DNA from 2 places in the Kitasatospora sp. NPDC040550 genome. Region 2 is predicted to be linked to the other one. Evidence: predicted binding sites of a transcription regulator. Region 2 holds the regulator's gene; the other holds the start of a gene.

Region 1 (4,357 bases), on a different contig from region 2:
TTTCGGCCGGAGAGCAGCGAGGCCAGCGCCGTGGTCATGGTGATGCCGGCGCTCGGCCCGTCCTTGGGGACGGCCCCGGCCGGGACGTGCAGGTGCACGCCGCGGTCGCGCAGCGAGGTGACCGGCAGTTCCAGCTCGGCGCCGCGCGAGCGGAGGTAGGAGAGCGCGATGTGCGCGGACTCCTTCATCACGTCGCCCAGCTGTCCGGTCAGGGTCAGCCCGGTGCCGCCCGTCTCGGCGTCGGCCAGCGAGGCCTCGATGTAGAGGACGTCGCCGCCGGCGCCGGTGACGGCGAGGCCGGTGGCCACCCCGGGGACGGCGGTGCGCCGCTCGGCGGGTGCCTGGGCGGCCTCCGGCACGTGGTGCGGGCGGCCGATCAGGGCGGGCAGGTCCGTCGCGCCGACCGCGGCGGGCAGCTCGCGCTCGCCGAGCTCGGCCTGTGCGGCGATCTTGCGCAGCACCCGGGCGATCGAGCGCTCCAGGGTGCGCACGCCCGCCTCCCGGGTGTACTCCCCGGCGAGCCGGCGCAGCGCCTCCTCGTCCACGCTGACCTGTCCGTCGGCCAGGCCGGCCTTCTCCAGCTGGCGCGGGAGCAGGTGGTCGCGGGCGATGACGACCTTCTCGTCCTCGGTGTAGCCGTCCAGGCGGACCAGCTCCATCCGGTCGAGCAGCGGCTCGGGGATGGCCTCCAGCACGTTGGCGGTGGCGAGGAAGACCACGTCGGAGAGGTCGAGTTCGACCTCCAGGTAGTGGTCCCGGAAGGTGTGGTTCTGGGCCGGGTCCAGCACCTCCAGCAGGGCGGCGGACGGGTCGCCCCGGTAGTCGGAGCCGACCTTGTCGATCTCGTCGAGCAGGACGACCGGGTTCATCGAACCGGCCTCCTTGATCGCCCGGACCAGCCGGCCGGGCAGCGCGCCGACGTAGGTGCGCCGGTGGCCGCGGATCTCCGCCTCGTCCCGGACGCCGCCGAGCGCGACCCGGACGAACGTGCGGCCCATGGCGCGGGCCACGCTCTCGCCGAGCGAGGTCTTGCCGACGCCGGGCGGCCCGACCAGGGCGAGCACCGCGCCGCCCCGGCGGCCGCCGATCAGGCCGAGCCCCTGGTCGGCCCGGCGCTTGCGGACGGCCAGGTACTCGACGATCCGCTCCTTGACGTCGGTGAGACCGGCGTGGTCGGCGTCGAGCACGGCGCGGGCGCCGGCGATGTCGTACGCGTCCTCGGTGCGCTCGTTCCAGGGCAGCTCCAGGACGGTGTCCAGCCAGGTGCGGATCCAGGAGCCCTCGGGCGACTGGTCGGAGGAGCGCTCCAGCTTGTCGACCTCCTTGAGCGCGGCCTCGCGGACCTTCTCGGGCAGGTCGGCGGCCTCGACCCGGGCGCGGTAGTCGCCCTCCTCGTCGGCCGGGTCGCCGTTCAGCTCGGCCAGCTCCTTGCGGACGGCCTCCAGCTGGCGGCGGAGCAGGAACTCCTTCTGCTGCTTGGCCACGCCCTCCTCGACGTCCTTGCGGATGGTGTCGTTGACCTCCTCCTCGGCGAGGTGGTCGCGCAGCAGGGTGAGCGCGTACTCCAGGCGGGCGACCTGGTCGGCCTCCAGCAGCACCTTGAGCTTCTGCTCGGCGGTGGCGAAGGGCGCGTAGCCGATGTTGTCGGCGAGCTCGCCGACGCCCTCGATCTGCGCCACCCGGTCGACGATCTGCCAGGCGCCGCGCTTGCGCAGCCACTGGGTGGACAGCGCCTTGTACTCCTTGACCAGCTCGGCGGCCCGCCCGGCCACCGGCATGCCGACCGAGGACTCCTTGAACGGTGTGGTCTCCACCCAGAGGGCGGCGCCGGGGCCGGTGGTGCCGACCCCGATCCGGACCCGGCGCACGGCGCGCACCAGCGCCGCCGGCTGCCCGATCGTGCCCGGGCCGTCGGCCAGCCGGCCGACCTGCTCCACGGTGGCCAGCGTGCCGGCCGCCGCGTACGAGCCGTCCACCCGCGGGACCAGCAGGACCTGGGGCTTGCCGGAGCCGGTGGCCGCGGCGCGGGCGGCCTCGACCGCGGCGCGCACCTCGGTGTCCTTGAGGTCCAGCGGGACGACCATGCCCGGGAGCACGACCTCGTCGTCGAGGGGCAGCACGGGCAGGGTGAGCGGTGTGGACGTCGATGCCATGATCTCTCCCCGGTCAGTGAACTTGAGTCGACCTGACTAAGGATTCGCGAGCGCCGGTTGTTCCCCCCATCGTGTTCGCTGTGAGCGAACAGGACCGTCACCGGAACGGCCGGGGGGAGGCCCCGTCAAAAGAGAGCGGAAAGAACGGCCCAAGAGGACCCCGGCCTCAGCGCGCGGTGGACGGCCGGCGCCCGGCCCGCACCACCGCGGCGGCCTGGGAGACGACCGGGGAGGCGACCGAGGAGAGCACCGAGGAGGCGGACCGGGAAGCGGCGGAGCCGACCGCCCGCACCCGTGCCGGCCGCGGCCGAGGCCCGGGCGGACGCCGCTCGATCCGGCCCAGCCAGCGCCACAGCGCCATCCCGGTGAGCAGCGCGGCCGGGTGCCCCACCGCCGTGACCAGGTCCTTCTGGGTGGCGATCTGCTGGGCGAGCAGCAGCCCGACGCCGGCCAGCGCCACCGCCCGCGCACGCGGCGGCAGCGCCCCGGCCGCCGCGCCCAGGCAGGCGAGCACGCCGTAGCTGACGCCGATGTCCAGCTGGTCCATCGCCGCCGGGGCCAGCCGTCCGGTCTCCACCGCGGTGATCACCACGCCCTGGGAGAGCAGGGTGGCCGCGACGTGCCCGGCGGCGAACACCGCCGCCGCCCGGGCCGGACCGACCCGGCGCTCCAGCGGGGCCAGGGTGACGGCGAAACCCCACAGGTAGGGCAGCCACGATCCCCCGGCCACCCAGAAGCCGCTGAGCAGCAGGGCGCGCAGCGGGTGCTGGAGCAGGTTGTGGCCGTCCGAGCTGGAAGCTTCCTGCAAACGCTGGACGAGTTCCGGATCGGCGATCCCGGCGAAGGTCGAGGTGAGTCCGACGACCGCGAGATATCCGATCGTGAACGGGGTGCGCCGAGGTGTCGGCACGCGTTCCAGCAGCCATTCGACGGCACCGCCGCGCAGCCGGGCCGGGAGCATTCCGTACGGCGCCCCCGAAGGCGCGCGCCCGCCGGCACCCCACCGCAGTCCAGCCATGACGCCTCCGCTCCCACACCCGCAGCCGCACGGCGCCCGGAGGCGCCCGACGCCCCGGCGCGGAGGCCGGATTCCGCCCTGCGGGGCGTTGTCGCGGCCACGCTACGTCGAGGTTCTGAGAGGCAGCTGAGAAAAGCCCGTGAAGACCGTCGACGGCGGAAGCGGCCGGATTCCCGACATTGGTCCAGACCTTCTCCCGATTAACGCGTCAGTAGGGCCTCTGACCGGCGACTTGGCGTCAACTGGACTGCATACGTACCGTTACGCAGTGAAAATTCGCCGGGTAAGGTATCGGCCCGTGCCCACTCGTGCGGTGGGCCCGAGGGCGGCCGGACAGCCGGCCCAGCGGGCCGGAAACGTCCGGTCCGCCTGCCGGGAGGCATCCGCTGTCCGTACGCTGCGAAGTGCGTGGGAGGAGTGGGCGGAAGACCATCCGTCCTCCACTCCCCGGTGCACGAACGGGACGGCGGACCCGGCACAGTCCACGACGGAACAAGACTACGAGCGGAGCCCCGCCATCCCCACAGGTGGCCGGCCCGCAGCCCTGGGGGCGGTGGCGTGACCGTGACAGAAATTCAGCAGGACAACCCCAACACCGGCGGCACTGTGAGCAGCCAGCGCAGAGTGCTGGTGGTGGAGGACGAACCCACGATCGCCGAGTCGATCGCGGCGCGACTGGGCGCCGAGGGGTTCAAGGTCGCCGTGGCCCACGACGGCCCCGGCGCGGTGGACGGCTTCCACACCTGGCAGCCGGACCTGGTGGTCCTGGACATCATGCTGCCCGGCTTCGACGGGCTGGAGGTGTGCCGCCGGATCCAGGCCCAACGCCCGGTGCCGGTACTGATGCTGACCGCCCGCGACGACGAGACGGACCTGCTGGTCGGCCTCGGCGTCGGTGCCGACGACTACATGACCAAGCCGTTCTCCATGCGCGAACTGGCCGCCCGGGTCAACGTGCTGCTGCGCCGCGTCGAGCGTGCCCAGCAGGCGGCCCGCACGCCCGCGCTCGGCAGCCTGCGCTTCGGCGAGTTGGAGATCGACCACGTGCAGCGCCGGGTGCGACTCGCCTCGGGCGACGTCCACCTGACGCCGACCGAGTTCGACCTGCTGGCCTGCCTGGCCGCGCAGCCGCGCGCGGTGCTCACCCGTGAGCAGTTGCTGGCCGAGGTCTGGGACTGGACCGACG
Region 2 (4,357 bases):
CTGCTCGATGGTGGCGATCAGCGGGTTGTGGGTGATGGCCTCGTCGACGAGCAGGACGATCGGCTTCCGCAGCGCCGACGCCCAACCGAGTTCGAGGCTGACGCCGGCCGAGAGCGGGGCACCGACGTAGGCGAACACCAGGTCCGCGGACTGGAGCGCGCGGAAGTCGGAGGGGACCCGGGGCTCGGGCGCCCGACCGGCGACGGTCCAGGCGTCGCTGTGGTGCGCGCTGTACACGGCGGCACCGCTGCGGAGGAGGGTGGTGCGGAGCGTCGTCAGCCGCGTCCGGCTGGCGAGCGTCACCACGCTGTCCGCGGGGCCGGTCAGCCGCATCAGCGGCGCGGCCAGGAACACACGTGCACGCCGACCCTCAGGGGCCTGGCTGTCGTTGTGACGCAGGTAGGGCTCGGTCATGTCGACTCCGGGGGAAGGCCGACCGGGTAGGAACGTGGTGCCGGTGGGCGCTGAGGACAGTGGTTATCGCTGCAAAGATCTGGGATAGGTTTGTGCCGATATTTGACGGTACATCGGCAAGTTTCCTATCTCTGCCGGACCGTTGACAGCGAACTGATCGTCTATCAGTGCACGTGGTTGCGTCCAGCGATCCGCCCTGTCATCTGGATGCCTGGCAGAGAGATGACGCTCTGGGCGATGGAGGGGAGATGACACGCTTGTGGAAGTGCGGCATCATGTGGACGCTAGTGCTATTGGTCCAGCTTGCAGAGTCCGAGAGTAGGAGGGTGGGTCCGTGTCTGTGCGTCGACTCGTCCGCAAGGCATCACTTCCAATCCTCATCGGTATGGCAGTGCTGGTTGGTGTCTTCATTTCGTCGGGCGATGGGCACGTTGCGACGGCTACTAGTGCAGCGGTGACCGTTGCTGATGACCTGCACTGGGGCTGATCTCATTGGCGTGAGATGAATGTGGCCGAGCTGAGTGGCGGCCTATGGGGCAGTTGCCGCGGCGATATTTTTCGTTATCTCAGTCTGTTCCTGGTTTCAGTGATCGGCCAAGCGCATAGCCGAGCTGAAAGAGGGAGTCGACGTTGTATTCTTCCCTCATCTCGGCAATGTGACGAGCCAGGGTGCGTTCGCTGATTCCAAGCCGTCGCGCGATCACTCTGTGGTTGGTTCCAGCGAGCATGAGGTCGATTATTGTCTGCCGGAGTCGCGATACCACTTGCTGGGGTACGGTGCGGTCACCATCGAATTCTAGCGCCCTGCTCCAGCTTCGTTCAAAAACTTCCTCGATCAGGAAATTGATAACGGCCGGATCGTAGATGAAAGCGGCCAGACTGTCATCTGGCCCTACAGGGATCACGGCTACTCGTCGATCCACGATGATTAGCCTGGCATATGGCTCGTCAAGGGTTCTGAACTGCCACCCTTCCCTGGTCAACTGCGCTACATAGTCGCGGGTCGCTTGGTGGTAGCGGGTGCTTGCGTTGTAAATAGTCCGCATGGACGCGCCGTGGCGAAGAATCTCCAGATCACGCTCGAGAAATGACGAGAGCATTTCAGCGGGCCGAGGGCCACCTGGTTGCATGGAAAGGCCCTCCATGACTCCGGCAGCCGCCGACTGCTGAAGTCGCTGATTAATCAGGGCCTTCCCGTGTACGTATTCGATTGATCCCCCGGCCGTGTCTGGCGCGTGGAAAGCCTCAGCCAGTTCGATGAGATCGGTCGGTAGCGTTACGGCCTTTGAGAGCAAGTCGAGTGCTTGTCGCTGCCATGTAGAACTCAGGCTGTTGGCAAGCTGTGTTGGATCCACTGCGAGCAATGCACCCGGTTCGTCGCTGTCGGGTATGAGGAGCCCGAGCTCCAGCAATTCGTCAAGGGCGGGGACGCTGGTGGGTGGGCACGCAGATCGAACGAGGCGACCGCTTTCGTTCACGGCCTGCAGATAGAGCTTTCGGGCGTCATCGGACAGGATGCGTGAAGCGCCTGGTACCGCCCCTGCGTGTTCTCGCCCACTCATCTGCGGCTCCTTGTGTTGACCGGAAGTAGTCAACGTGACTGTCGTCCTCTGCAACAAGGATCTTAGGTTGCAAATACCGGATACCTTGTCGTGCAGATCGACTGTGCTTGCCAATACAGCACTCTCTCACCGCAACGCAGCCGCCGGCACCCCCCGAACAGGAGGGAGCCGGCGGCTGGTGGCGCGGTGCGGGTCCCGGGTCAGCGCTTGGGGCGCCAGACGACGAGGGCGCTGGACTGGGGGGTGGGGGGCTGGTAGGGGACGAGGTCGCGGCGGTAGGAGGCGTGGACGGCGGCCTCGCGCTGCTGGAGGGCGGTGGCGGCGCCTTCGAGGGAGTCGACCAGTTCGGTGATGCGCGACTGGAGGGCGCTGACCTGGTTCTCCAGCTCGATGATCCGCTTGATGCCGGCCAGGTTGATGCCCTCGTCCTGGGAGAGCCGCTGGACCTCGCGCAGCTGCTGGATGTCCCGGGCGGAGTAGCGGCGGCCGCGGCCGGCGGTGCGGTCGGGGCAGACCAGGCCGAGGCGGTCGTACTGGCGCAGGGTCTGCGGGTGGAGGCCGGAGAGTTCGGCGGCGACCGAGATGACGTACACCGGGGTGTCCTCGGTGAGGACGTACTGCGGCGCGGCCGCGGCGCGGCGGGGGCGGCCGCCGGCGGGGTTGCCGGGGAGGCCTTCACCGAGGCCCGGGCCGATCGGGCCGTTGGAGGCCATCGGGTCCATCGGGTTCGTCGGGTTCATCGGGTTCGGGGACATCTGGTCGTCACGCTCCCTTCGCCGCCCGGAAGAGAGCGGCTCGTGGGTCGTCGGAGGCGGTGGCCTCGCGGTACTGCTCCAGGGCGTCCAGCGCGTCGCCGTCGACGTGCTGGGGGACGACGACCTCGACGGTGACGAGGAGGTCGCCGCGGGTGCCGTCCTTGCGGGTGGCGCCCTTGCCGCGGGCGCGCATGGTGAGGCCGTTGGCGCTGCCCGGGGGGAGCTTGAGCTTCACGGCGGGGCCGTTCAGCGTGGGCACCTCGATGGTGGCGCCGAGGGCGGCCTCGGGGAAGGTGACCGGGACGGTGACGGTGAGGTTGTCGCCCTTGCGCCCGAACACCGGGTGGGGGTCGACGTGCACGGTGACGTAGAGGTCACCGGGCTGGCCGCCGCGTTCGCCCTGGGCGCCCTTGCCCTTGAGTCGGATCCGCTGGTCGGCCTGGACGCCGGCCGGGATGCGGACCTGCATGGTGCGGGCGGAGCTGGCCCGGCCGCTGCCGTGGCAGTCGGGGCACGGGTCGTCGACGATCATGCCCCGGCCGCGGCAGTCCTTGCAGGGCTCGGAGAGCGCGAAGGCGCCCTGGCCGCGGCTGACGGTGCCGGCGCCGACGCAGGTCGGGCAGACCCGGGGGGTGGTGCCGCTCTTGGCGCCGGTGCCGTTGCAGAGCCGGCAGGGGGCCTGGCTGGTCATCCGCAGCGGGACGGTCGCGCCGTCGACGGCCTCCTCGAAGGAGAGCGTCACCTCGGTCTCGACGTCGGCGCCGCGCCGGGGCTGGGCCTGCCGGGCGCCGCCGCGGTTGAAGAGGCCGCCGAAGACGTCGCCGAGGCCGCCGCCACCGCCGCCCTGGTTGCCGTTGAAGAGGTCGCCGAAGTCGAAGCCGTAGCTGCCGGCGCCGCCGGGGCCGCCGGTGCGGAAGCCGCCGTTGGCGAAGAGGCTGCGGGCCTCGTCGTACTCCTTGCGGCGCTTCTCGTCGGAGAGGACGTCGTACGCCTCGGAGATGTCCTTGAAGCGCTCCTCGGCCTTGGCGTCGCCCTTGTTCGCGTCCGGGTGGAACTCGCGCGCCAGCTTGCGGTAGGTCTTCTTGATCTCGGTGGCGGTGGCGTCCTTGGGCACGCCGAGGACCTTGTAGTAGTCCTTCTCGACAAAGTCCTTGCCGCTCATGCGCCCACCTCGCTCCGCCCGGAAGCCGCTGAGCGGTTCACGCACTCCTCGATGGTTCGCTCGCTGTGCTCGCTCACCGCTCCCGACACCTCCCGATGTCCATCGTCACTGCGCTGTCAACAGCCGCCGGAAGAAGCGCTGCTGACAGCGCGCTGCGGAGCCGGCCGCCGTACTGGCCGGCGTACGACTCCGCAGCGCACTGGTTGTCAGCTGTCACAGGTTGTCAGCTGTCCGAGCCACCGTCGGACTTGTCCTTCTCGGCGGACTTCGCCTCGGCGTCCGGGCCGGGCGTCGTCTGGGTGCCGGGCTGGGGCTCGGCCACGGCGACCATCGCCGGGCGGATGATCCGCTCGCCGATGCGGTAGCCGGGCTGGAGGATCTGGACGCAGGTGTCCTCGGTGACGTCCGAGGAGTAGCTGTGCATCAGCGCCTCGTGCTGCGTCGGGTCGAAGGGCTCGCCCTCC

The links. Region 2 encodes HspR, which represses chaperone genes until heat shock. Its sites were predicted from a motif close to TTGAGNNNNNNNNNCTCAA; they were not measured.
Region 1: a site for HspR is predicted at 2,176-2,194, ahead of lon (endopeptidase La). Genes of this name have one in related genera too.

Annotation. Positions count from the first base shown of each region.
Region 1 covers NZ_JBVIWC010000007.1:195,438-199,794, forward strand. The annotation lists gene lon (endopeptidase La) at 1-2,153, opposite strand, end outside; gene ACZ58X_RS13270 (rhomboid-like protein) at 2,320-3,171, opposite strand; gene ACZ58X_RS13275 (response regulator transcription factor) at 3,736-4,357, shown strand, end outside.
Region 2 covers NZ_JBVIWC010000018.1:104,249-108,605, forward strand. The annotation lists gene ACZ58X_RS25450 (hypothetical protein) at 1-414, opposite strand, end outside; gene ACZ58X_RS25455 (hypothetical protein) at 981-1,976, opposite strand; gene ACZ58X_RS25460 (heat shock protein transcriptional repressor HspR) at 2,177-2,689, opposite strand; gene dnaJ (molecular chaperone DnaJ) at 2,739-3,893, opposite strand; gene grpE (nucleotide exchange factor GrpE) at 4,117-4,357, opposite strand, start outside.